3 regions of the Arthrobacter sp. SlRoot2-15 genome follow, and region 2 is predicted to be linked to each of the others. Evidence: riboswitches for the same ligand, from Rfam matches in the RefSeq annotation. Region 2 holds a riboswitch; each other region holds the start of a gene.
What was found. A riboswitch is a leader RNA that binds a small molecule or an ion and turns the genes downstream of it on or off. The one in region 2 is predicted to bind thiamine pyrophosphate.
Positions count from the first base shown of each region.

Region 1: it holds a riboswitch for thiamine pyrophosphate, as region 2 does, so the genes downstream of both, thiO (glycine oxidase ThiO) here and thiC (phosphomethylpyrimidine synthase ThiC) in region 2, are expected to answer to the same signal.
Region 3: it holds a riboswitch for thiamine pyrophosphate, as region 2 does, so the genes downstream of both, AC6I9V_RS09580 (ECF transporter S component) here and thiC (phosphomethylpyrimidine synthase ThiC) in region 2, are expected to answer to the same signal.

Region 1 covers NZ_AP046058.1:2,847,179-2,854,752, reverse strand. The annotation lists gene thiO (glycine oxidase ThiO) at 1-1,238, opposite strand, end outside; TPP riboswitch at 1,230-1,350, opposite strand; gene thiE (thiamine phosphate synthase) at 1,377-2,087, shown strand; gene AC6I9V_RS13195 (ferritin-like fold-containing protein) at 2,084-2,755, opposite strand; gene AC6I9V_RS13190 (RNB domain-containing ribonuclease) at 2,797-4,311, shown strand; gene AC6I9V_RS13185 (DEAD/DEAH box helicase) at 4,631-6,364, shown strand; gene AC6I9V_RS13180 (DNA-methyltransferase) at 6,373-7,242, shown strand; gene AC6I9V_RS13175 (MarC family protein) at 7,265-7,574, opposite strand, start outside.
Region 2 covers NZ_AP046058.1:3,277,741-3,285,314, forward strand. The annotation lists gene ffh (signal recognition particle protein) at 1-866, shown strand, start outside; gene AC6I9V_RS15170 (alpha/beta fold hydrolase) at 966-1,715, shown strand; gene thiC (phosphomethylpyrimidine synthase ThiC) at 1,764-3,575, opposite strand; TPP riboswitch at 3,571-3,678, opposite strand; gene AC6I9V_RS15180 (amidohydrolase family protein) at 3,780-4,880, shown strand; gene AC6I9V_RS15185 (VOC family protein) at 4,962-5,837, shown strand; gene AC6I9V_RS15190 (hypothetical protein) at 6,336-6,773, shown strand; gene rpsP (30S ribosomal protein S16) at 6,982-7,404, shown strand; gene AC6I9V_RS15200 (RNA-binding protein) at 7,406-7,574, shown strand, end outside.
Region 3 covers NZ_AP046058.1:2,099,336-2,106,909, reverse strand. The annotation lists gene AC6I9V_RS09600 (glutamate--cysteine ligase 2) at 1-940, opposite strand, end outside; gene AC6I9V_RS09595 (UDP-N-acetylglucosamine 1-carboxyvinyltransferase) at 1,006-2,529, opposite strand; gene AC6I9V_RS09590 (energy-coupling factor transporter transmembrane component T family protein) at 2,650-3,453, opposite strand; gene AC6I9V_RS09585 (ABC transporter ATP-binding protein) at 3,450-5,084, opposite strand; gene AC6I9V_RS09580 (ECF transporter S component) at 5,098-5,730, opposite strand; TPP riboswitch at 5,799-5,939, opposite strand; gene AC6I9V_RS09575 (heme-degrading domain-containing protein) at 6,017-6,565, shown strand; gene AC6I9V_RS09570 (DUF4235 domain-containing protein) at 6,607-6,870, shown strand; gene mnhG (monovalent cation/H(+) antiporter subunit G) at 6,922-7,320, opposite strand; gene AC6I9V_RS09560 (MrpF/PhaF family protein) at 7,310-7,574, opposite strand, start outside.

The DNA.
Region 1 (7,574 bases), 430 kb from region 2:
CGGCGGGCGGAGAAGCGGTCCGGGCGGAACCCGGCCCAGCGCGGGTCCGGCGGGCCGTCCAGCAGCTCCCGGCAGACCGCGGCGGCCACCGGGGTCAGCAGGACGCCGTGCCGGAAGAAGCCGGTGGCGATGATCAGCCCCTCGACGTCGCCGCCGGAGCCGGGGCGGCGAACGCGCCCCAGGAGCGGGGCATTGTCCGGCGTTCCCGGCCGGGCCCGTGCCGTGGCCTCAAGCAGTTCGAGTTCGGCGACGGCGGGGAGCAGTTGCTGGGCGTCGCGGAGCAGCTGGTAGACGCCGCCGGCGGACACCGCCTCGGACTCCGTGGGCGCATCCTCCCGCTGGGTCGCTCCGATCACGACCGTGCCGTCCTCCCGCGGGACGATGTACACCGGCACCCCCCGGACCAGTCCCCGCACGGTGGAGCGCAGCAGCGGCCGGAGCCGTGGCGGCACACGGAGCCGGAGGATGTCCCCGTAGACCGGGCGCAGCGGCAGGGCGAGTCCCCCGGGCAGGCCCTGCAGGTCCGCCGCCCCGAGGCCGTTGGCCACGACGGTCTCGTCTGCGCGGATCTCGCCGCCGCCTTCGAGGCTGGCGCCGGAGACGCGGCCTCCGTCCCAGAGCAGCCCGTCGGCGCGGCGGGGCACGGCCGCGAACCGGGCGTCCGCGCGCAGCAGCGCTCCGATCCTGCCCAGCAGCCGGCGCGGGTCCACCTGGTGGTCGGCGGGTATGTCGAGGGCGCAGGAGATGCCGGGGCTGAGCAGCGGCTCGCGGGCCCGTGCCTCACGCACGGTCAGCGGCTCCACGGCGAGGCCGCAGGCCTGCTGCACGGCCCGCAGGTCCGCGAGTGCCCGGCGGTCCGCCGCATCCGCGCCGACGGCGAGGGTCGGCGTCGTGAGATACCCCGTGCCGCCCGCCCCTTCCGGGCCGGACCCGGTACCGCCGTCCAGGGCACCGTCCAGGCCGGCGGCGAAGCCCGGCCACAGCCGGGCGGCCTCCAGCATGAGCGCCAGGAGCGCTTCCTCCTGGTAGTGGAGTTCGCTGACGGGGGCCAGCATGCCGGCGGCAGCCCAGCTGGCCCCGCTGCCGGGGGCGTCATCGATCAGGGCCACGGAACGGCCCGAGCGCCGCGCCTCCCAGGCGATCCCGTGGCCGACCACCCCGCCGCCGATCACGGCGACGTCGTACCGGTGTGCTGAGGGGTCCGCCGGGGCGGCCGATGGCGGGACTGGTGCGTCCATAGGTTTCCTTCCCTACGCCGGTACTAGCCGGATCAGGTCAAGCGGTCGGCTCTGACGCCCTCTCAGCCCGGCGGCCGTGTGACGGCCCGCGCGGGCTCCCGCGGTATGCGCCCAGTTTAGAGGAACTAGGCTTGGGGCATGAGCCAGGATGTCCACACCACCGCCCGCCTGTACCTGTGCACCGATGCCCGGAAGGGCCGCGGCGACTTCGAGTACTTCGTCGACGCCGCCTTCGCCGGCGGGGTGGACATCATCCAGTTGCGGGACAAGTCACTGGAGGCGGCCGAGGAGCTCGAGCTCCTGGAGGTCCTGCACTCCGTAGCGCAGCGGCACGGCCGGCTCTGGGCCGTGAACGACCGCGCCGACCTCGCCTCGCTCGCCGGGGCGCCGGTCTTCCATATCGGCCAGAAGGACATTCCCTTCGCCGCGGCCCGGGATTTCCTGGGCAAGGGCACCGTGATCGGCATGTCCACGCACACCCCGGAACAGGTCGACGCGGCCATCGCCGCGGCCCCGGGCCGGAGCGGGCTGGACTACTTCTGCGTGGGTCCGGTCTGGGCGACCCCCACCAAGCCGGGCCGCGCCGCCGTCGGGCTGGACCTGGTGCGCTACGCCGCGGCGGCGATTGAACGGGCCGAGGCCGGCGACAGCGGCCGGGTCGCCGGGGTGGTGCCGTGGTTTGCGATCGGAGGCATCGATCTGGGCAACGTGGAGCAGGTGGTGGAGGCGGGCGCCCGCCGGGTCGTGGTGGTCCGGGCGATCACCGAGGCCGACGATCCCGCCGGGGCGGCACGCGCGCTGCTTGCCTCGCTCGACGCGGGGGCGGATGCCGACGCCGCGTCCAGCTAACCCGCGAGCCCCAGCTGGGACATCCGGCGGGAGTGGGCGGCGGCGAGCTCGGCAGTCAGGGAGCGGACCAGTTCCCCTGCCCCGGCCTCGTCCACGCCGGCCAGACCGCCCAGGAGGGCGCGGTCCACACTGACGCGCTGGGCCTGGGTGAGCGCCTCGCCCAGCAGGCGCCGCGCCCACAGGGCCAGCCGGGAAGCCAGCCGGGGATCATCCGCGAGCGCCGCCTTGAGCCGTTCGCCCAGCACTGCCGTCGCGCCCTCGGCTGACTGGACCTGCTCGATCAGGGCGGCCGTGCCGGCGTCGACGTAGCCGGAAATCAGGCGGTAGAAGTCCGCGGACACCGTGTCGATCACGTAGGCCTTCATCAGCGACTCGTACCAGTCGGAGGGGCGGGTGCGCTCATGGAAGTGGTCCACGGACGGCTGGAACGGCAGCATGGCCTCCTCCGCGTCGACGCCGAGCTCCGCCAGTTTCGCGCAGACCAGTTCGTAGTGCTGGAACTCGGTGACGGCAAGGCTCCCCAGCACGGCGCGGTCATGCAGCGTGGGCGAATACCGGGCGTCGGAAGACAGCCGTTCGAAGGCCGAGAGCTCCCCGTAGGCCATCACACCCAGCAGCTCCCGGAGAAAATGCTGGTCGCGGACGGGGCTGGCCGGGGAAGTGCTCATGCTCCAAGACTAATGGCGAAAATCGGGCTAACCTGATTTTCGTGTCTCATCATCGCCTGACCCCAAGCGTGCGCCAGCAGCAGAACCAACTGGCCCAGTCGCTCAACGCACTGCGCACCACGCTGGAGCTGCCGGGCCCGTTCCCGGACGAGGTGCTCCGCGAGGCCGAGGCAGCGGTGGCAGGCCACGAGCTGCCGGCCCTGGACCTGACCCACGTGGAGTTTGTGACCATTGATCCGGCCTCCTCAACGGACCTGGACCAGGCGCTCTTCATTGACCGCGCCGGCGACGGGTACAAAGTCTTCTACGCGATCGCGGACGTCCCCTCCTTCGTCGCCCCAGGCAGCGCGCTCGACGCCGAAACCCGCCGCCGCGGCCAGACGTTCTACACGCCGGAGGGCCGGATCCCGCTGCATCCGGAAGTCATCAGCGAGGCGGCCGGCAGCCTGCTGGCCGGCCAGCTCTGCGCGGCCTTCGTCTGGGAGTTCGAGCTCGATGCCGCCGCCGAGGTGTCCTCCGTCCTGGTGCGCCGGGCGCAGGTCCGCAGCCGGGCCAAGCTCAGCTACCACGGGGTGCAGGCCGAGCTCGACGGCGGCACCGCCGACCCCCTCTTGCAGCTGCTGAAGGAAGTCGGCAGCAAGCGGGTGGAACTGGAACGTTTGCGCGGCGGCGCCAGCCTGAACATGCCGGAGCAGGAAATCGAGCAGCTGCCCGACGGCGGCTACCGGATTGTCGCGGCCCCGCCGCTGCCGGTGGAGGACTGGAACGCCCAGATCTCGCTGATGACCGGCATGGCCGCGGCCGAGCTGATGCTCCGGGGCAAGGTCGGCATCCTGCGCACCATGCCCGCGCCGGACGAGCGTTCGCTGCGGCATTTCCGGCGCCAGACCGGCGCGCTCGGCAAGCCGTGGGACGGGGAGATCAGCTACGGGGAATACCTGCGCACCCTGGACCCCACGGACCCCCGGCAGCTGGCGATCGTCCACTCGGCCGGCATGCTTTTCCGCGGCGCCGGCTACACCCCGTTCGACGGCGAAGTCCCCGGGGACGCGATCCAGTCCGCCATCGGCGCGGCGTACGCCCACTCCACCGCCCCGCTGCGCCGCTTGATCGACCGCTTCGTCCTGGTCATCTGCGAGGCCCTGTCCAACGGCGCCGAGGTCCCCGGCTGGGCCCGCGCGGCGCTCCCCTCGCTGCCGGCCATCATGGCGGCCTCGGACCAGCTGGCCGCCAAGCTGGAGCGGCTCTCGCTGGACACCGTGGAGGCCGCCCTGCTGATCAACCACATCGGGCAGGAGTTCGACGCCGTCGTCATCTCCGGCTCGAAACCGGCCAAGAACGGCGCCGGCGGGCCCGGCGGCAACGGAAACGGGACCGGCACCGGCACCGGCAAGGGAAACGGAAACGGGAACGGCCCGTCCGGGATCGTGCAGATCGCCGAGCCCGCGGTGACCGCCCGGTGCCCCGGCGACCTCGAGTCCGGCACCCAGGTCCGGGTGCGCGTGGTGTCCTCGGACATCGCCACCCGGGAAGTCCGGCTCGAGCTCGTCGGCTGATTCGCCGGTCCCGGCTCCGCGCCGTTGCGGGGCACATGGGCGCGCCGCACCGCGGCCCCCGGTCGAGGTTCGCAACGGCGAACGGCTAGACTGGAAAGGTAGTAATGGATGCCCGGTCGTTGATTTCCAAGTTTTTCGAATTCAACAAGCCCGCCCCTACGCGATCTTGAGACACACCCGCTGGTCCCAGTGCCAGCATCAGATAGCCCGCGATCGGCTTCCACTGGACTTGCTTGCGCGTCTGAGCGTGCTCCGGAACGGCCCCGCGCCGGCCCCGTTGAGCAAGCAGCGCAGCCCAAATGAATAAGGAAACTCCCCTGTGAGTGAATTGCACACGCACCAGCTTCTGACCGACGAATCCGGCACGGAATCGATCGAGCCGGAAGAGACCATCATCTCGGACGAAAAACCGCACGAAATCGCGGAAAAGTCGTTCGCCGACTACAACGTCCGCGCCGACATCGTGGAATCCCTCGCCGACGCCGGCATCACCCACCCGTTCCCGATCCAGGCCATGACCCTGCCCGTCGCGCTGTCCGGCCATGACATCATCGGCCAGGCCAAGACCGGCACCGGCAAGACTCTTGGCTTCGGCATCCCGGCCCTGCAGCGGGTCATCGGCCGCGACGACGCCGGCTACGCCTTGCTGCCCGCCCCCGGCGCGCCGCAGGCCCTCGTCATTGTGCCGACCCGCGAGCTGGCCGTGCAGGTCGCAAGCGACTTGCAGACGGCAGCCCGCAAGCGCAACGCCCGGATCACCACCATCTACGGCGGCCGCGCCTACGAACCGCAGGTCGAGGCGCTGCAGCAGGGCGTCGAGGTCGTCGTCGGCACCCCCGGGCGCCTGATCGACCTGTACAAGCAGAAGCACCTGGTGCTGAAGAACGTCAAGATGGTCATCCTGGACGAGGCCGACGAGATGCTGGACCTCGGCTTCCTGCCCGACGTCGAGACCCTGATCGCCGGCACCCCCGCGGTCCGGCAGACGCTGCTGTTCTCCGCGACCATGCCCGGCCCGGTCATCGCGATGGCGCGCCGCTACATGAGCCAGCCCACCCACATCCGGGCCGCTGACCCCGACGACGAGGGCCTGACCAAGCGCGACATCCGCCAGCTCATCTACCGTGCCCACAGCATGGACAAGATCGAGGTCGTCTCGCGCATCCTGCAGGCCCGCGGCCGCGGCCGCACCATCATCTTCACCAAGACCAAGCGCACCGCTGCCAAGGTCGCCGAGGAACTGGTGGACCGCGGCTTCGCCGCCGCCGCCATCCACGGCGACCTCGGCCAGGGTGCCCGCGAGCAGGCGCTGCGCGCCTTCCGCAACAACAAGGTCGATGTCCTCGTCGCCACCGACGTCGCCGCCCGCGGCATCGACGTCGACGACGTCACGCACGTGATCAACTACCAGTGCGTCGAAGACGAGAAGATCTACCTGCACCGCGTGGGCCGCACCGGCCGCGCCGGCAACAAGGGCACCGCCGTGACCTTCGTCGACTGGGACGACATGCCCCGCTGGGGCCTGATCAACAAGGCCCTCGGCCTGAGCGTGCCCGAACCGGTGGAAACCTATTCCTCCTCGCCGCACCTGTACGAGGAACTGGATATCCCCGAGGGCACCAAGGGCCGTCTCCCCCGCGACAAGCGGGTGCTCGCCGGCGTCGACGCCGAAGTCCTCGAGGACCTCGGCGAGACCGGCAAGAAAAACTCGCGCGGCAGCGCGTCAAACAGCGGGCGCGACGGCGGACGCTCCGGCTCCCGCGAAGGCGGGCGCGACGGCGGACGCTCCGGCTCCCGCGAGGGCGGACGCGACGGCGGACGCTCCGGCTCCCGCGAGGGCGGACGCGACGGCGGACGCCGTCGTCGTTCCCCCGAGGCAGAAACCTCCACCGGCCCCGCCGAGGCATCGGCTCCGGCCGCAACGGCCAGCGCCCCGACCGAGGTCGACCGGGCCACCCGGGCGCGCCGGCGGACCCGCACCCGCCGCCGCAACGGTGAAGTGGTCAGCGGCGAGGCCCAGGGCGGCGCCCCGGCACGCAGCGCCGAGGCCTAATCCCCTTTATGGCTGATACCGTCTGGGCGCCGGACGGCAGCAACCTGGTGGTACACGCGGACAACGCGGAATACCTCCCGACGCTGCCGGACGGCGCCTTCACACTCATTTACGTGGATCCGCCCTTCAACACCGGCCGGGTCCAGAAGCGCCAGGAAACGAAAATGGTGCTCAACGCCGGGGGCGAGGGCGACCGCGTCGGTTTCAAGGGCCGCTCCTACGACACGATCAAGGGAGCGCTGCACAAGTACGACGACGCGTTCAGCGACTACTGGTCCTTTTTGGAGCCCCGGCTCGTGGAGGCCTGGCGGCTGCTCGCGGACGACGGCACCCTGTACCTGCACCTGGACTACCGCGAGGTGCACTACGCCAAGGTCATGCTGGATGCGATCTTCGGCCGCGAGTGTTTCCTCAACGAAATCATCTGGGCCTACGACTACGGCGCCCGCGCCAAGTTCCGCTGGCCCACCAAACACGACAACATCCTCGTGTATGTGAAGAACCCGTCGAAGTACCACTTCGACAGCGCCGAGGTGGACCGCGAGCCCTACATGGCGCCCGGGCTGGTCACCCCCGCCAAGCGCGAGCTCGGCAAACTGCCCACCGACGTCTGGTGGCACACCATCGTCTCGCCCACGGGCAAGGAGAAGACCGGCTATCCGACGCAGAAGCCCGAGGGCCTGATCCGGCGGGTGGTCGCCGCGTCCAGCCGGCCCGGGGACTGGTGCCTGGACTTCTTCGCCGGTTCCGGCACGCTCGGCGCCGTCGCGGCGAAGCTTGAGCGGAAGTTTGTGTGCGTGGACCAGAACCAGGCCGCCGTCGACGTGATGGCGACCAGGCTCGGCCCGCACGCCACGTTCACTGCCCTGCCCGACTAGTCCGGGTCAGCAGGCGGCGCGCTTAGGTCCAGCTTTTGACGAAGGCGTGCACGGCGTCGGCGATCATCTGCACCGCGATCGCGGAGAGCAGCAGGCCGGCGATCCGGGTGACCAGTTCGACGCCGTTCTCCCCCAAGGCGCGCTGCACGACGCCGGCGAAGCGCATCGCCAGGTAGAGCGACGCGAGCGTCACGGCGATCCCGAGCCCGACGGCAAGGTACTGCGCCATGCTGTTGGAGCGCTGGACGAAGACCATCACCGCCACGATCGCGCCGGGACCGGCCATCAGCGGCGTCCCCAGCGGCACAAACGCCACGTTCTTGTACTTCGCC
Region 2 (7,574 bases):
CGGCCATGGCGTTCGATGAGGGTGTCAACTTCACCGGCATCGTGCTCTCCAAGCTCGACGGCGACGCCCGCGGCGGTGCCGCGCTCTCCGTCGCGTCTGTCACCGGCAAGCCCGTGATGTTCGCGTCCACCGGCGAAGGCCTGGACGACTTTGAGCTGTTCCACCCGGACCGGATGGCTTCGCGCATCCTCGACATGGGTGACGTCCTCACCCTGATCGAGCAGGCCGAAAAGTCCTGGGACAAGGACGAAGCGGCCCGGATGGCGAAGAAGTTCGCCGACCAGGAAGACTTCACGCTCGAGGACTTCCTCGCCCAGATGCAGCAGATCCGCAACATGGGCTCGATGAAGAAAATGCTCATGATGATGCCGGGCGCCCAGAACATCCGCCAGCAACTGGAGCAGTTCGACGAGCGGGAGATCGACCGCGTCGAGGCGATCGTCCGGTCCATGACCCCGCACGAGCGCGTGGCCCCGAAGATCATCAACGGTTCGCGCCGTGCCCGCATTGCCCGCGGTTCCGGTGTGCACGTCTCCGAGGTCAACGGACTGCTGGAACGCTTTGCGCAGGCCCAGAAGATGATGAAGAAAATGGCTGCCGGCGGCGGCATGCCGGGGATGCCGGGGATGCCGGGCATGGGCGGCGGCGGTGCCCGCAAGGGTGCCAAGAGCGCGCCGAAGAAGAAGGCCCGCTCCGGCAACCCGGCCAAGGCCGCGCAGGAGCTCAAGGATGCCGAGGCGCGCCGTGCCGCCGGGGCCAAGGCCGTGCCCACCGGCGCAGCCTTCGGCCAGCAGGGCGGCGAGTTCGACCCGTCCCAGCTGAACCTGCCCAAGGGCTTCGACAAGTTCCTCGGCGGCAGCAAGTAGCGGGAGCCTCCCAGGCTCCGGCAGTTCGGGGGCGGGCAGCATGCCGACGGCCAGTATGTCGCCGGCCCCGATGACGGGGCGGTGCCATAGGCTTAGGGCATGTTCAAGCAGCGCGTAGTTTTCGTCCACGGGGCCGGCAGTTTCGGCGCCGCGGCGTGGCCGAAGCAGCATGGCATGGCGCTGAGCTACGACGCCCTGTTCCTGCGCCGGCACGGCTTCGACGCCGTCGCCGAACCGCTGGAAACGGACTTCGCCGCGGACGCGGCGATTGTACTGCGCGCCCTTGCCGACGACGGCCGCGGCGAGGCCGGCGGCCACGTGGTGGCGCATTCGCAGGGGGCCATCGCAGCGATGATGGCCGCCGTCGAACGTCCCGATCTGGTCCGGTCCCTGACCTTGGTCGAACCCGCCTGCTTTTCGCTGACCGCCGAACTGCCGGCGACGGCGGCGCACCGGGCGCTGATGCAGCCGCTCTTCGACGTCCGGCACCAGCTCGGCGACGAGGATTTCCACCGCGAGTTCGTGCGCCGGGTCTTCGCCGCCCACGCCCCGGTCCGCGGAACCGTGGGCGCCCCGGCGGCCGACGACGGACGGGAACAGCGCCGGCTCCGCCTCCAGGCGCCGCCCTGGGACGCCCCGCTGCAGATCGTACCGGGCGTGCCCACCCTGGTCCTCACCGGCGGCTGGGAACCGCTGTATGAGGAAATCGCCGGCTACCTGCGCGAAACCGGCGCCCTGCACCGCACAGCCCCGGGCGGGCACCGGCCGCAGGACTCGAAGGAAGGCGACCGGGCCATCCGCTCGTTTATCGCCGACGTCAACCGCAGCCGGCACGCCCACGCGTCCTAGCACGCGACTCCAGGGCGACCACCCGCCTGGACGGCTGCCCGACCCCGGCTAGGCCTCTACGGGTGCGCCCACGGTGGGCTCAGGAAGGTAGACCTTGCCGCCGGCCGCCAGGAATTCGTTGCTTTTCTCCCGCATTCCCGCCGCCATCTGGGCCAACGCCGTCTGCGATGCGGCCGAACCGTATTCCTCGCGGATATCCTGGCTGATCCGCATGGAGCAGAACTTCGGCCCGCACATCGAGCAGAAATGGGCTGTCTTGGCTGGCTCCGCCGGCAGGGTCTCGTCGTGGAATGCCTCAGCGGTCACCGGGTCCAGGGAAAGCGCGAACTGGTCCCGCCAACGGAATTCAAACCGGGCCTTGGACAGGGCATCGTCACGTTCGTGCGCCCCGGGGTGACCCTTGGCGAGGTCGGCGGCATGCGCGGCGATCTTGTAGGTGATCACGCCGGTCTTCACGTCGTCCTTGTTCGGCAGCCCCAGATGCTCCTTCGGCGTGACGTAGCAGAGCATGGCGGTCCCGTAACGGGCGATCTCGGTGGCGCCAATGGCCGAGGTGATGTGGTCATAGCCCGGTGCGATGTCCGTGACCAGCGGCCCCAAGGTGTAGAAGGGCGCGCCCTTGCAGAGTTCCTGCTGGCGCTCCACGTTTTCCCGGACGAGGTGGAACGGCACATGGCCCGGGCCTTCCACCATGACCTGGACTTCAAAGTCCCAGGCCCGTTGCGTGAGCTCGGCCAGGGTGTCCAGTTCGGCAAACTGCGCGGCGTCGTTAGCGTCCGCCGTGGACCCCGGCCGCAGACCGTCGCCGAGAGAGAAGGCGACGTCGTAGCGGGCGAAAATTTCGCACAGCTCGTCGAAATGCGTGTAGAGAAAGTTCTCCTGATGGTGCGCAAGGCACCACCCGGCCATGATGGAACCGCCGCGGGACACGATGCCGGTGACCCGGTTGGCGGTCAGCGGGACGTACCGCAGCAGCACCCCGGCGTGGATGGTCATGTAGTCGACGCCCTGCTCGCACTGTTCGATCACCGTGTCACGGAAGATCTCCCAGGTCAGGGCGTTTGCTTCGCCGTTGACCTTTTCCAGTGCCTGGTAAATCGGGACCGTGCCGATGGGAACGGGGGAATTGCGGATGATCCATTCGCGGGTCGTATGGATATCGTCCCCGGTCGACAGGTCCATCACCGTGTCCGCGCCCCACCGCGTGGCCCATTGGAGCTTGTCGACTTCCTCGGCGATGGAGCTGGTCACCGCGGAGTTGCCGATGTTCGCATTGATCTTGACCAGGAACGCCTTCCCGATGATCATCGGCTCGGACTCCGGGTGGTTGATGTTGCTCGGGATGATGGCCCGGCCCGCGGCGACTTCGTTCCGGACCAGCTCGACGTCGCAGTTCTCCCGCAGGGCGACGAAGCGCATCTCCGGTGTCACGATGCCTTGCCGCGCATAGTGCATCTGGGTCACCGTCCGTCCTTCAACGGCGCGGCGCGGCTCCGGCGGTGCGCCCTGCCATTCCGCCGAGGCGGCGCCCCGTCGAACGGCGGACTTCCCGTCGTCGAGCAGGGTCCGTTCCCGGCCGCTGTAGGATTCCGTGTCCCCGCGCCCGTTGATCCAGTCCCGGCGGAAGGGGGCCAGCCCCACCACCGGGTCGCTTCCCGGGCCGGCGGTGCGGTAAACGCGAAACGGTGGATTCGTGACGCCGCCCGGAGAGGGTTCCAGGGCGACTTCGGTCATGGGGACGCGGATCCCGCCGTCCTCGACATACACAAGGGCATGCGACTTCATTGACTGCGTGACGGGGCTCGCTGCGAAGCCGTCCCTGTTCTGGGCAGGGAGGTGCTGGGAATTTGTTGCGCTCAAAGAAATACTCACTTCCTTCGCCGGCATTACCCGGACAGGTTCAACGGTCGCAGGCTGCGTCAGCCCGATCTCAGCCCCTGCAAGGGCACCCGTGTGGTCGTAGACGAAGCTACCACAGCCTGCCGGGATGCCCTCAGGCCCTGAGCGTCATTGGAGCCGGACGCAGTGGGACGGCGGACAGCCAGGCGGATTAGGCTATAACCCGTGAGCAGCATCATCGAGTTCAGCGGCCCGGTCCTCACCGCGGCGGACCAGGAACGGCGAGGACTGTGGGCCGTGGACGGCCTTCTGACGTTCAACCGTCCCGCGGCCGCGTCGGATCGCGTGCTGGACGGGTGGGTCATCCCCGGGCTGGTCGACGCGCACTGTCATATCGGGCTCGGCCCCGGCGGCGATGTCCCGGAGGACGTGGCGGAACAGCAGGCCCTGACCGACCGTGACGCGGGAACCCTGCTGGTCCGCGACGCGGGCGCCGTGCACAACACCCGTTGGCTGCAGCAGCGCAAGGAGCTGCCGCGCCTCATTCGCTCGGGCCGGCACATCGCGAGGACGCGCCGGTACCTGCGCGGCTTCGCCGTCGAGGTGGAACCCGAGGACCTCGTGGAGGCTGTCCGCAAGCAGGCCCGGGCCGGGGACGGCTGGGTCAAGTTGGTGGGGGACTGGATCGACCGCGACGCCGGTGTTCTCGCCGCCAGCTTCCCGGCACGGCACGTCAAGGACGCAGTCCGGGCCGCCCATGACGAAGGCGCCCGCGTCACGGCGCATTGCTTCGCGGAGGACACTCTCGATGACATGCTCGACGCCGGCATCGACTGCATCGAACACGGAACCGGGCTGCTTCCCCGCCACCTGCCCCGATTCGTTGAACAGGGTGTTCCGATTGTTCCCACGCTGATCAACATCGCGACCTTCTCGGCCATCGCGGCCCAGGCCGAGGCGAAGTTCCCCCGGTACGCGGAACAGATGCTCGCGCTCTGGGAACGCCGCGCCGAACGGATTCTCGAAGCGTACGAAGCCGGGGTGGCCATCTACGCAGGAACAGACGCCGGCAGCGTCATCAAGCATGGACGCATTGCGGACGAGGTCGAGGCGCTGCACGCCGCCGGGATCCCCGCCGGTGCCGCCCTCGACGCCGCAACCTGGGCCGCGCGGGACTGGCTCTTGGCCGACGCTATCGCGGAGGGCGCCAGTGCCGACGTCCTTGTTTGCGCCGAGGACCCCCGCAGGAACCTCGCCACCCTGCAAACGCCCCGGAGCATCGTGTTGCGCGGCGAATTGAGCCGCCACGGAGGTGTTGCGCCCTAGGAATAAATTGAAGCTTCAAGTAATTTACCTTTATGTAAGGTCGCCGAGGGTCGGCGGCCACAGGACCACCGGAGGGTTTCGATGACCGCAGAAGCCAGCACCCAGGATCTCCTTCCTGCCGAACTCACCATGGGCACCGTGATGCTCAAGGTCGGCGACATGAAGATGATGACCGATTACTACCAGCGCGCTCTCGGCCTCGACATCGTCGCCGAGCAGGACGGTGGACTCTACCTCGGGCGCCAGGCCAAGCCGCTGGTCCACCTGGCCCCGGCCCCCGGGCTGAACCTGCCCTCCCGCGGCGAGGCCGGTCTCTTCCACACCGCCCTGCTGTTCAACGACCAGCCTTCCCTGGCGGCGACCGTCGCCTCCGCGGCACAGTATGAGCCGCAGTCCTTCACCGGCAGCGCGGACCACCTTGTCAGCGAGGCCTTCTACTTCAACGACCCCGAGGGTAACGGTATCGAGCTCTACTGGGACCGGCCGCGCGAGGCCTGGTCCTGGGAGGGCAAGAACGTGGTGATGGACAGTCTTGCCCTGCCGCCGCAGCGCTACCTGGAGCAGCACCTCACCGAAGCATCGCTTGCCGGGCAGCGGGAGGCGGACGCCGGTGTCGGGCACGTCCATCTGCAGGTCGGCGATGTGCAGTCCGCGCACGATTTCTACGTCGGCACTCTCGGCTTCGAGAAGACCGCCGGCTGGCACGGCCAGGCTCTTTTCGTCTCCGCCGGCGGTTACCACTACCACATGGCCATGAACGTCTGGAACAGCCGCGGCGCCGGCCCGCGCCGCGACACGCTGGGTCTCGGCGAGGTGCTGATCGAAGTACCGTCCGGCGACGACGTCGGCGCCCTGGCGGACCGGCTCAGGACCGCCGGCGTCCAGTCGCACCACACCGGGGCCGAGCTGCGCTTCGAGGATCCGTGGCGCAACCGGATCCGCGTCGCCGTCCGCTAGCAGCTCCGGACGTTCCCGGACATGCCCGGACATGCCCGTTGCCGGCGGCCGTACACCGGACATGCCCAACGTTCGGCTCCACCAATGAGCATGCCCATCCTTCGATGCCACGCAGGATGAGCATGCCCATCCTTGAGCCTGCCCGCTGAGCATGCCCATTCTCGAACCTGGCCGCTGGGCATGCCCATCCCGTGGTGCTGCGGCCGAGCATGCGCGTCTGGTGCGGGGCTGGTTCGAGGGGCATGTCCGGTCGACGCACCGAGGAATGGACATAACCTGGCTATGTCCAATGCTCGGCGCCAGCGATGGACATGCCCGTCCGGATGCTCGGGCCCAGAGTGGCATGACCATCGCTGGGGGTCGGGCGATGGGCATGTCCGTCCGTGGGCTTGCACCTGCAATGGGCATGCCCGTTCCGGCGGCCCGGGTAAGAGCGGCTAGGCTGAAGTGACGCCAAAACCGCGGCCGTGTGCCGCCTGACAGCTAAGGATGAGCTCATTGGGATTTACTGAAATCTTCGTGGCCACCCATGACGCCGCACTCAAGCGCGCCGCAGCCCTCGACCGCGGAGCCGCAGCGGCAGCCGGCGCTCTCCGGATCGCGGACATCAGCGACTTCGAAATCGAGCGGCTGGGCGACCTGGCCGGCACCGCGGTGCACGCCGCGGGCGCCGACTATGAGCTCGCCATGGTGGACGTGGCCAGTGACTCGCTGCTGGGCGTTCCGGCCGCGATGGTCCGGGCCCTGGCAGACCTGCTCAGCTACGAGACCGAGGGGGAGGGCGACGTCCTCACCGAGGTCGCCGAAGGCTGGGCCGCTGAGGAAGACATGCCCTTCGGGGTGGACCAGGCTGCCCGCTACGTCCGCCAGCTCGCTGACCTCGCCGCCGGCGTCGACCCCGCAACCAAAGCCGGACTTTACGTCTGGACATCTTGACGCCCGGGCAAATCGCCCCCAATCACCCCCGCCGCGGGTGTCAAGTCGAAATCCGCGCGGTGATCTGGCACAATGAACAGGTACTCGATCTGCGTGGCCCCTCTCTCCGCGTCCGGATCCTGTCCTTTAGAACCCCCTAGTACGGCCCGCCCCACGGGTGCAGAACGCCGGGCTCGACCCCGTTTCAGAAACAGGAGTGACCACAAAAGTGGCCGTAAAGATTCGCCTTAAGCGCTTCGGTAAGATGCGCGCACCGTACTACCGCATCGTCGTCATGGACGCACGCTCCAAGCGTGATGGCCGTGCCATCGAAGAGATCGGCAAGTACCACCCGACCGAAGAGCCCTCGTACATCGAGGTCGACACGGACCGTGCCCAGTACTGGCTCGGCGTCGGCGCACAGCCGTCCGAGCAGGTTGCCGCGATCCTGAAGATCACCGGTGACTGGCAGAAGTTCAAGGGACTCCCGGGCCAGGAGGGCACCTTGAAGACCAAGGCTCCCAAGGAAGCCTTCGTCACCCCGGAAAAGGGTTCCGTGATCATCCCGGAAGCCATCACCAAGAAGGCCAAGAAGGACGACGCAGCCGAGGCTCCCGCCGACGCCGAAGCAGAGACCACCGAGGCTGAGTAAATTGCTGGCAGAAGCGCTCGAACACCTGGTCCGCGGGATTGTTGACAGCCCCGAGGACGTCAAGGTCTCTGCGAAGAACAACCGCCGCGGGGATACCCTCGAGGTGCGCGTTCATCAGGAAGACCTCGGACGGGTGATCGGACGCCAGGGCCGCACCGCACGCGCACTGC
Region 3 (7,574 bases), 1.2 Mb from region 2:
GCACCACCTCGGCCGCCGGGGCGGGGGTGAAGGTTCCAAAGTCGAGCAGCTGCCCGCGCAGCCCGCAGTTGCTGGCCTGCCAGGCGGCCATCCGCAACAGCAGCGTCGGCACCGGGGCGGGGTCGACGCCGTCGTCCCATTCCCGGGCCGCCGTCTCGACCAGCGCCCGCACCAGGACAGCGATCAGCGCCGCGTCCTCGGCCCGCAGGCACACATCCGCGACCCGCACCTCCACGGTGGGGTGGTGCCGGCACAGCCGCGAATCGAAGTAGACCATCCCCTCGTCCATCAGCACGCCGGTCTCCACCAGGCGGCTCACCACCCGGCGGTAGACCGGCAGGCTGCCAAAGATCATGGTGGGCCCGGACCCGGGCCACCGGTTCCACGCCTGCGTCCGGTAGCTCTCGAAGCCGGTCTCCGTGCCGTTCCAGTAGGGCGAGTTGGCGCTGAGGGCGATCAGCACGGCGAGCTTGTCCCGGATCCGGTCCAGCACCGCGACCGCTTCCTCCGGCGACTCCACCAACGTGTGGACATGGAACCCGCAGGTCAGCTGCTCCTGCACGGTGAGGCCGAACCTCTTCTGCATGGTGGCGTAGCGCGGGTTGGGCGTGGTGTGGGTGACCGACGCCAGCGGCGACGTGGCCAGGGCCGCCACGCGGGCGCCGTGTGTCTGGGCGGCCCGGTCGGTGAAAGCCCGGGCCGCCCGGATCTGCCGGAGCAGGGCGCCGTAATCCAGGCAGGGCAGGGTCTGGGTTTCGATCTGCTCCAGCTTGAGCTCGAAGCTGAACCCCGAATCGTCGTGCGCGGGCTCCGTGGCCGGCGCCGTCCCGGCGGCGGGCTGCGGCTTCAGACCGCCCAGCAGAGCGTCGGCCAGCGCCAACGGGACCCCGGTGGCGGGGTCCACGATCAGCAGTTCCTCCTCGACGCCAAAGGTGCGCATGGAACCATTGTCCGTCAGCCCCTCCCCCGTGGCGCTACCCCCAACGGCCGGGCGATTCAGGCTGCTTAGTCCTGGAAATACTCGATCTTGGCGCCGATCGTGTTGAGCCGTTCGGCCAGGTCCTCATAGCCGCGCTCGATCACATAAATGTTGCGCAGCTCGGACACGCCGCGGGCGGCGAGCATGGCCAGCAGCAGGCAGGCCGCCGGGCGCAGGGCCGGCGGGCAGCCGACCTCCGCGGCCCGCCACTTGGTGGGCCCGTTGACGTAGATCCGGTGCGGATCCAGGAGCTGGACCTGGGCGCCGAGCTTGTTCAGCTCGGTCAGGTAGATGGCCCGGTTCTCATAGACCCAGTCGTGGATCATCGTTTGGCCGTGGGCGTTGGCGGCGATCACGGCGAAGAACGGCAGGTTGTCGATGTTCAGGCCGGGGAAGGGCATCGGGTGGATCTTGTCCTCCGGCGCCCGCAGCTCCGAAGGCTGGGTGGTGACGTCCACCAGCCGGGTGCGGCCGTTCCGGGCAACGTATTCGGCCGACACTTCCAGCCGCTGGCCCATCTGCTCGAGCGTCGCGAGTTCGATCTCCATGAACTCGATCGGGACCCGGCGGATGGTGACTTCTGAGTTGGTCACGATGCCGGCGGTGATCAGGCTCATCGCCTCGATCGGGTCCTCGGACGGGAAGTATTCGATGTCGACGTCGATTGACGGGCGGCCGACGATCTTCAGCGTTGTGGTGCCCACGCCGTCGATCTGGACGCCCAGCATCTGCAGGTAGAAGCAGAGGTCCTGGACCATGTAGTTCGGGCTGGCGTTGCGGATGATCGTGGTGCCGCGGCGGTGGGCGGCGGCCATGATGGCGTTCTCGGTGACGGTGTCGCCGCGCTCGCTCAGGACGAAGGAGCGGTCGTGGCCGTCCGAGGGCGGCGCCTGCACGCTGTAGAAGCCGGATTTCGCGTCCACGCTGAGGCCGAACTGGCGCAGGGCCTGCATGTGCGGCTCCACGGTGCGGGTTCCGAGGTCGCAGCCGCCGGCGTAGGGCAGCCGGTATTCGGCGGACTCGTCGAGCAGCGGGCCCAGGAGCATAATGACGCTCCGGGTGCGGCGGGCCGCCTCGACGTCCATCGAATCCAGGTCCAGCACGGCCGGGCGGCGGATCTGCAGGTCGTTGGCGTTGAGCCAGGTGCATTCGACGCCGATGCTGGTCAGGACTTCGACGATCCGGTTGACCTCCTCGATCCGGGCCAGCCGGCGCAGCACCGTGGTGCCCCGGTTGATCAGGCTCGCGCAGAGCAGGGCGACGCCGGCGTTTTTGCTGCTGTTGACGTCCACGGCGCCGGAGAGGGTGCGGCCGCCTTCGACCCGGAGGTGCGTCATGGCGGGCCGGCCCACCTTGACGATGGTGCGGCCGAAGATCGATTCGAGCCGCTGGATCATTTTCAGGCTCAGGTTCTGCTTGCCCTGCTCCATCCGGGCGATGGCGCTCTGGCTGGTTCCCAGCTCGGCGGCGAGCTGTCCCTGGGTCCAGCCTTTCTCGCCCCGGGCATCCCGGAGCACGGCGCCAACGTATTCAGCAGTCTGTTGAGTCATATCCAATAAATATCACGGATGAGTTATTTAACCCCTGCGGACCGCGCGATTAGCAGTCAATCTCACAAAATATTCACCTCGTGCGATATAGCGCCGCCCTCGCCTCCCCCGGGCGGGCTGCTATTGCTGTCCCAGGAACACCATGTTCCAGGTGCCGGCGCCGATCGCCGCGGCCACGGCGGCGCCGGCGATCAGCACGCCCCCGAGCAGCACCCACACGTCCAGCCGGCTGAACGTCGCCTGCCGCGCCCAGGTCCGCTGCGCGCCGCCGAAACCGCGTGCTTCCATGGTCACCGCGAGCCGGGAGGCGCGGCGGACCGCCTGGACCAGCAGCCCGAAGCTCTGCCCCAGCGTGGCCTTCAGCCGCTGCACGGGGTTTCCGTGCGAGCCCACCCCGCGGGCGCGCCGGGCCATGCCGATGGTCTGCCACTCCTCGGCCATCAGCCCCACCAGCCGCATCGCGGCCAGGGTGCCCAGCACGAACCTGTGCGGCAGCCTGGCCTGCTGCGCCAGGGCGTCGGCCAAATCCGTCGGGTCCGTGCAGCTCATCAGCAGCACCGCGGGAAGCGCGATCGCGAGGCCGCGCAGCAGGAACCCGATCCCGAGCTGCAGCGAGCCCTCGCTGATGGACCAGACGCCGACGTCGAGCAGCGTCCGTCCGTGGTCCGCCGCCAGGATGGCGGTGCTCCAGCCGCCCACGGCCGCGGCGAGGATCAGCGGCCAGCCGCGCTGCCAGAGCAGGGCCAGGGTCAGGCCGGCGAGCGGGAACAGCAGGAGCTCGCCGGCGAGCGCCACGGATGCGGAAACCCAGTCGATGGACAGCGCCAGCGCCACGGTGATGAGCAGGACGCCGGAGAACTTGGCCAGCGGGTTGGCGCGGGTGAGCAGGGCATCGTTGCCGCGCAGGGTCAGGGTCTCCCTCACGGTGCAGCCACCCCGGGGTGCGCCCGGCCGGACAACCCGGGCTGCGGGGCGCCGAGGGCGAGCTCGGCGCCGCCCAGGACCTGGCTGAATTCGGCGTCGTGGGTCACCGAGACCACGGCCGTGCCGGCGTCGAGCAGCTCGGAGAGAAAGGAGGCCAGCTCTGCCCACGTGTTGGCGTCCTGGCCAAAGGTGGGCTCGTCCAGCACCAGGACCTGCGGGTGGGCGGCGAGCACGGTGGCTACCGAGAGCCGACGCTTTTCGCCGCCGGAGAGCGTGTAGGGGTTGGCGTCCACGAGGTCGCGCAGCCGCAGTCGCTCCAGCAGCTCGTCCACCCGTTCCTCGCCGCGGCCCAGGTGGCGGGGGCCGAACATCAGCTCATCCAGCACCCGGCCGGTGACGAACTGGTGCTCGGGTTCCTGGAACACCGTGCCGATCCGGGCGATCAGCTGCTGGGCCTTCCACTTGTACGGGTCGATGCCCGCGCCGGCGCTCAACTCGGTGGTGGCGGAGACGGACCCGGCAACGGGGGCCAGCAGGCCGGCCAGGGTCAGGGCGAACGTCGATTTGCCGGAGCCGTTGGGGCCGGTGATGGTCAGGGCCTGCCCGGCCCGGACCTGGGCCGTGATGCCGGCCTGCACCGGCGCAGGCGGGGCCGTCCGGAATCCCCCCAGCAGGCCGGTGCGGCGGGGCCGTTCGCGGGAGACGGCCAGTTTCTCGGCGGCGAGCAGCAGCTGGCCGGCATTTGAGCCCGCCGGGCCGCCACCGCGGGTGATCCCGTCTGCCACGCCGCTGCGCGCCCGCGTCGCCGGGACGTGGCCCGGCACCCAGACGCCGGCGGCGATGAGCATGTCCCGCGCCTGCTCCAGGACCGTCTCGGGCGGCCCGTCCAAGAGCACGCCGGAGTCCGCGCCGGACCCCGGCTGCAGCACGACGATCCGGTCCACGAGGTCTTTCCAGACGGCCACGCGGTGCTCCACGACCACCAGTGTGGCCCCGGACTTGTCCACGCAGCGGCCCACGGCGTCGCGGACCTCCAGGACACCGGCGGGGTCGAGGTTGGCGGTGGGTTCGTCCAGCAGCAGCAGCCCGGGCCGCATCGCGAGGATCCCGGCGAGGGCCAGCCGCTGTTTTTGGCCGCCGGAGAGCGCCGACGTAGGGTGCTCCAGCGGCAGCCCGCCGAGCCCGACGTCGTCGAGCGCTTCCGCCACGCGCCGCCAGATCTCCGCCGGCGGGACCGCGAGGTTCTCGGCGCCGAAGGCGACGTCGTCGCCGACCCGGGAGAGCACCACCTGGGTTTCCGGGTCCTGCTGCACCAGGCCGGCCCGTCCGCGTGCTGCCCGGGGCGGGACACCGTCGATCAGCAGGCTGCCGGTCTCGTCGGCGTCGTCCGCGTCGGCGGAAGCGGCTGCGGAAGCAGCTGCGGACGGGCCGGCGCCCTCCCCCAGCACCCCCGCCAAGGCGTGCAGCAGCGTGGACTTGCCGGAACCGGAAGGGCCCAGCAGCAGCACACGCTCGCCCGGGCGGATATCCAGGTCCAGTCCGCTGACGGCCGGACGTGTCCGCCCGGCGTGCCGCCAGCCCCAGCCGCGGGCGGTGACCGCGGCGGGTCGTACGTCGTAGACAGAAGTCATGCGTGTGCGGGCATCAGGAGAACACGGGTTCCGATGCCGCCTTGCGGGACGCGAACGACGCGAGCACCCCGGTCTTGGCCAGCCCGCGGGTGGCCAGCCAGGACAGTCCGCCGGCGATCACGGCTCCAGAGACGGCGCAGAAGACGATGTAGGCGAACTTGTCACCGGTCTCGTAGGCGATGTTCCAGCCCCAGGGCAGGAAGGAGTCGTTGAGGCCGCAGAACAGGCCCGCGCCGGCGCCGGCAAGCAGGGACACCGGCAGGTTGAACCGCTTGTACAGGAACGCGGCGAAGACGAGCTCGGCGCCGAGGCCCTGCACGAAACCGGAGAACAGCACGGAGGCGCCGTATTGGGAACCCATGATCAGCTCACCCGTGGCGGCCACGGTTTCGCAGAACAGCGCTGCTCCCGGTTTGCGGATGACCAGCATGCCCAGCACCGCCGGGATCATCCAGCCGCCGGCGTAGAGCCCGGTCAGCGGCGGGTAGACCGCGTTCAGCGGCACGGCTACGAGGTTGGCGCCCTGGGACCAGGCCCAGAAAATCACGCCGCCGGCAACAGCAATCAACGCGGCCAGCACAATGTCGACCACACGCCAGCTGTATTTGCCGGTGGCCAGTGTCTGCTTTGCAGAAATATCAGTCATATCGTCCTCCTGAGGTACAGGAGGGGAGGGTGTTCCGGCTGCGCGCGGCTTCCGCCACGGGTGCCGGGCACCCTGAGAACTCGACTCCCTTGCGCCGGTACTAACCGGATCAGGTTCGAGGGTCTGCGGCTGTCCGCACTCTCAGCGCCCACCTGTGGATCCCCGGACTGCTCCGGATGGCCGACGGCGGCGCTCCCCTGTCGTATTTAAAATCACCCTTATGGGCTGGCCCAGTTTACACCCGTTGGGGTTGCGCAGCGGCAGAACGTAACGGAAGCTGAATCCCATGAGCGATGCACAAGCGCCTTCCCCCGACTACGACCCCGACTCCGCGGAACCGCAGCCGCCGGGATCCCTGGCCGCGCTCATCGGCCGGATCCTGACGGAAATCGATGAACTGCAGTTCGAGTCCTTCAGCAAGGACGACGCGCTGGAGCTCGGGTTCCTGCTGGTGGAGCTCGGCCGGCAGCGCAACCACCCCATCGCCATCGACATCACCAAGGGTGAGCAGGTGCTCTTCCACGCGGCCCTCGAGGGTGCCACCCCGGACAACGAGCGCTGGATCAGGGCCAAGCAGCGCACGGCCTCGCGGTATGAAGTCCCGTCGCTCCTCGTGGGACTCCGGGCCCGGGCTGCCGGGCGCAGGATCGAGGACAACGCCTGGTTCGACCAGCTGGAGTTTGCCGCCCACGGCGGCTCGTTCCCCGTCTACCTGCGCGGAACCGGCGCGGTGGGCACGGTCACGGTCTCGGGGCTGCCGCAGAAGGCCGACCACGAACTGGTGGTCGAGGCCCTGACCGAATTCCTCGGCCGTCGGGGCGCCAGGGGAGGCTAGGCTAGGGGAAGCCCTGTTCCCTCCCGCAAGGAGTACGCCGCATGAACATCTTCATCAAACTGCTTGGCACCGGCATCAGCCTCGTCGCCGGTTTTGTCGGCACCAAGGTGGTTGACACCGTCTGGGAAAAGACCACCGGCAACAAGCCGCCCAAGGGCCACGACGACGACGTTCCCACCACCCTGCGCCAGGCCCTGACCTTTGCCCTGATTTCGGCCTCGGTCAGCGCCATCATCCAGGTCCTCGCCAACCGCGGCACGCAGCGCGCGATCACCCGCTTCGCCAAGACCCAGGATCTGGTCTAAACCGCTTGGTCTAAACCGCCTCGTCCAGAGCGGCGGGTCCCGGCGGCGGCGTCACTCGACGTCGTCGTCGGTGAACCCGCTCTTGCCGGCCGCCTGCTGCACCACGGCCTCCAGCTCGTCCGCGCTGAGCAGCTCCGGGTGAAGGTGTTTGGTGCGGTAGCCGGCCCGGCCCACCATGTGGGCGGAGACCGGCACGGTCAGCAGCTGGAAGATCCATGCCACCACCAGCACCGGCCACACCCACCAGGTGCGCAGCTGCAGCCCCACCGCGCAGAGCAGCAGGAACAGCCCCAGCACCTGCGGCTTGGTCGCGGCGTGCATCCGGCTCATCAGGTCCGGGAACCGCAGCAGGCCGATCGCCGCGCCGAGGGACATCACCGCCCCGAGCACCATAAACACGGCCGAGACGGCGTCGATCACGGCGTCGGCGGGGAACGTCTCAGGATTCATTGGGCTGTTTCCTCCGGTCCGCCACAAAACGGGCCACCGTCACCGAGCCCACAAAGCCGATGATGGAGATGGCCACCAGCAGCATCAGGTTGTTCAGGTGCCGGTTCACGGCCATGTCGATGCACAGCGCCGCGCCGAGGATGGCGAGCAGCACGTCGGCGGCGAGCACCCGGTCCAGCAGCGAGGGCCCGCGCGCGATGCGGATGATCGCCCCGCCGGCGGCGAGGGACAGCACGACGGCGGTAATGGCCAGG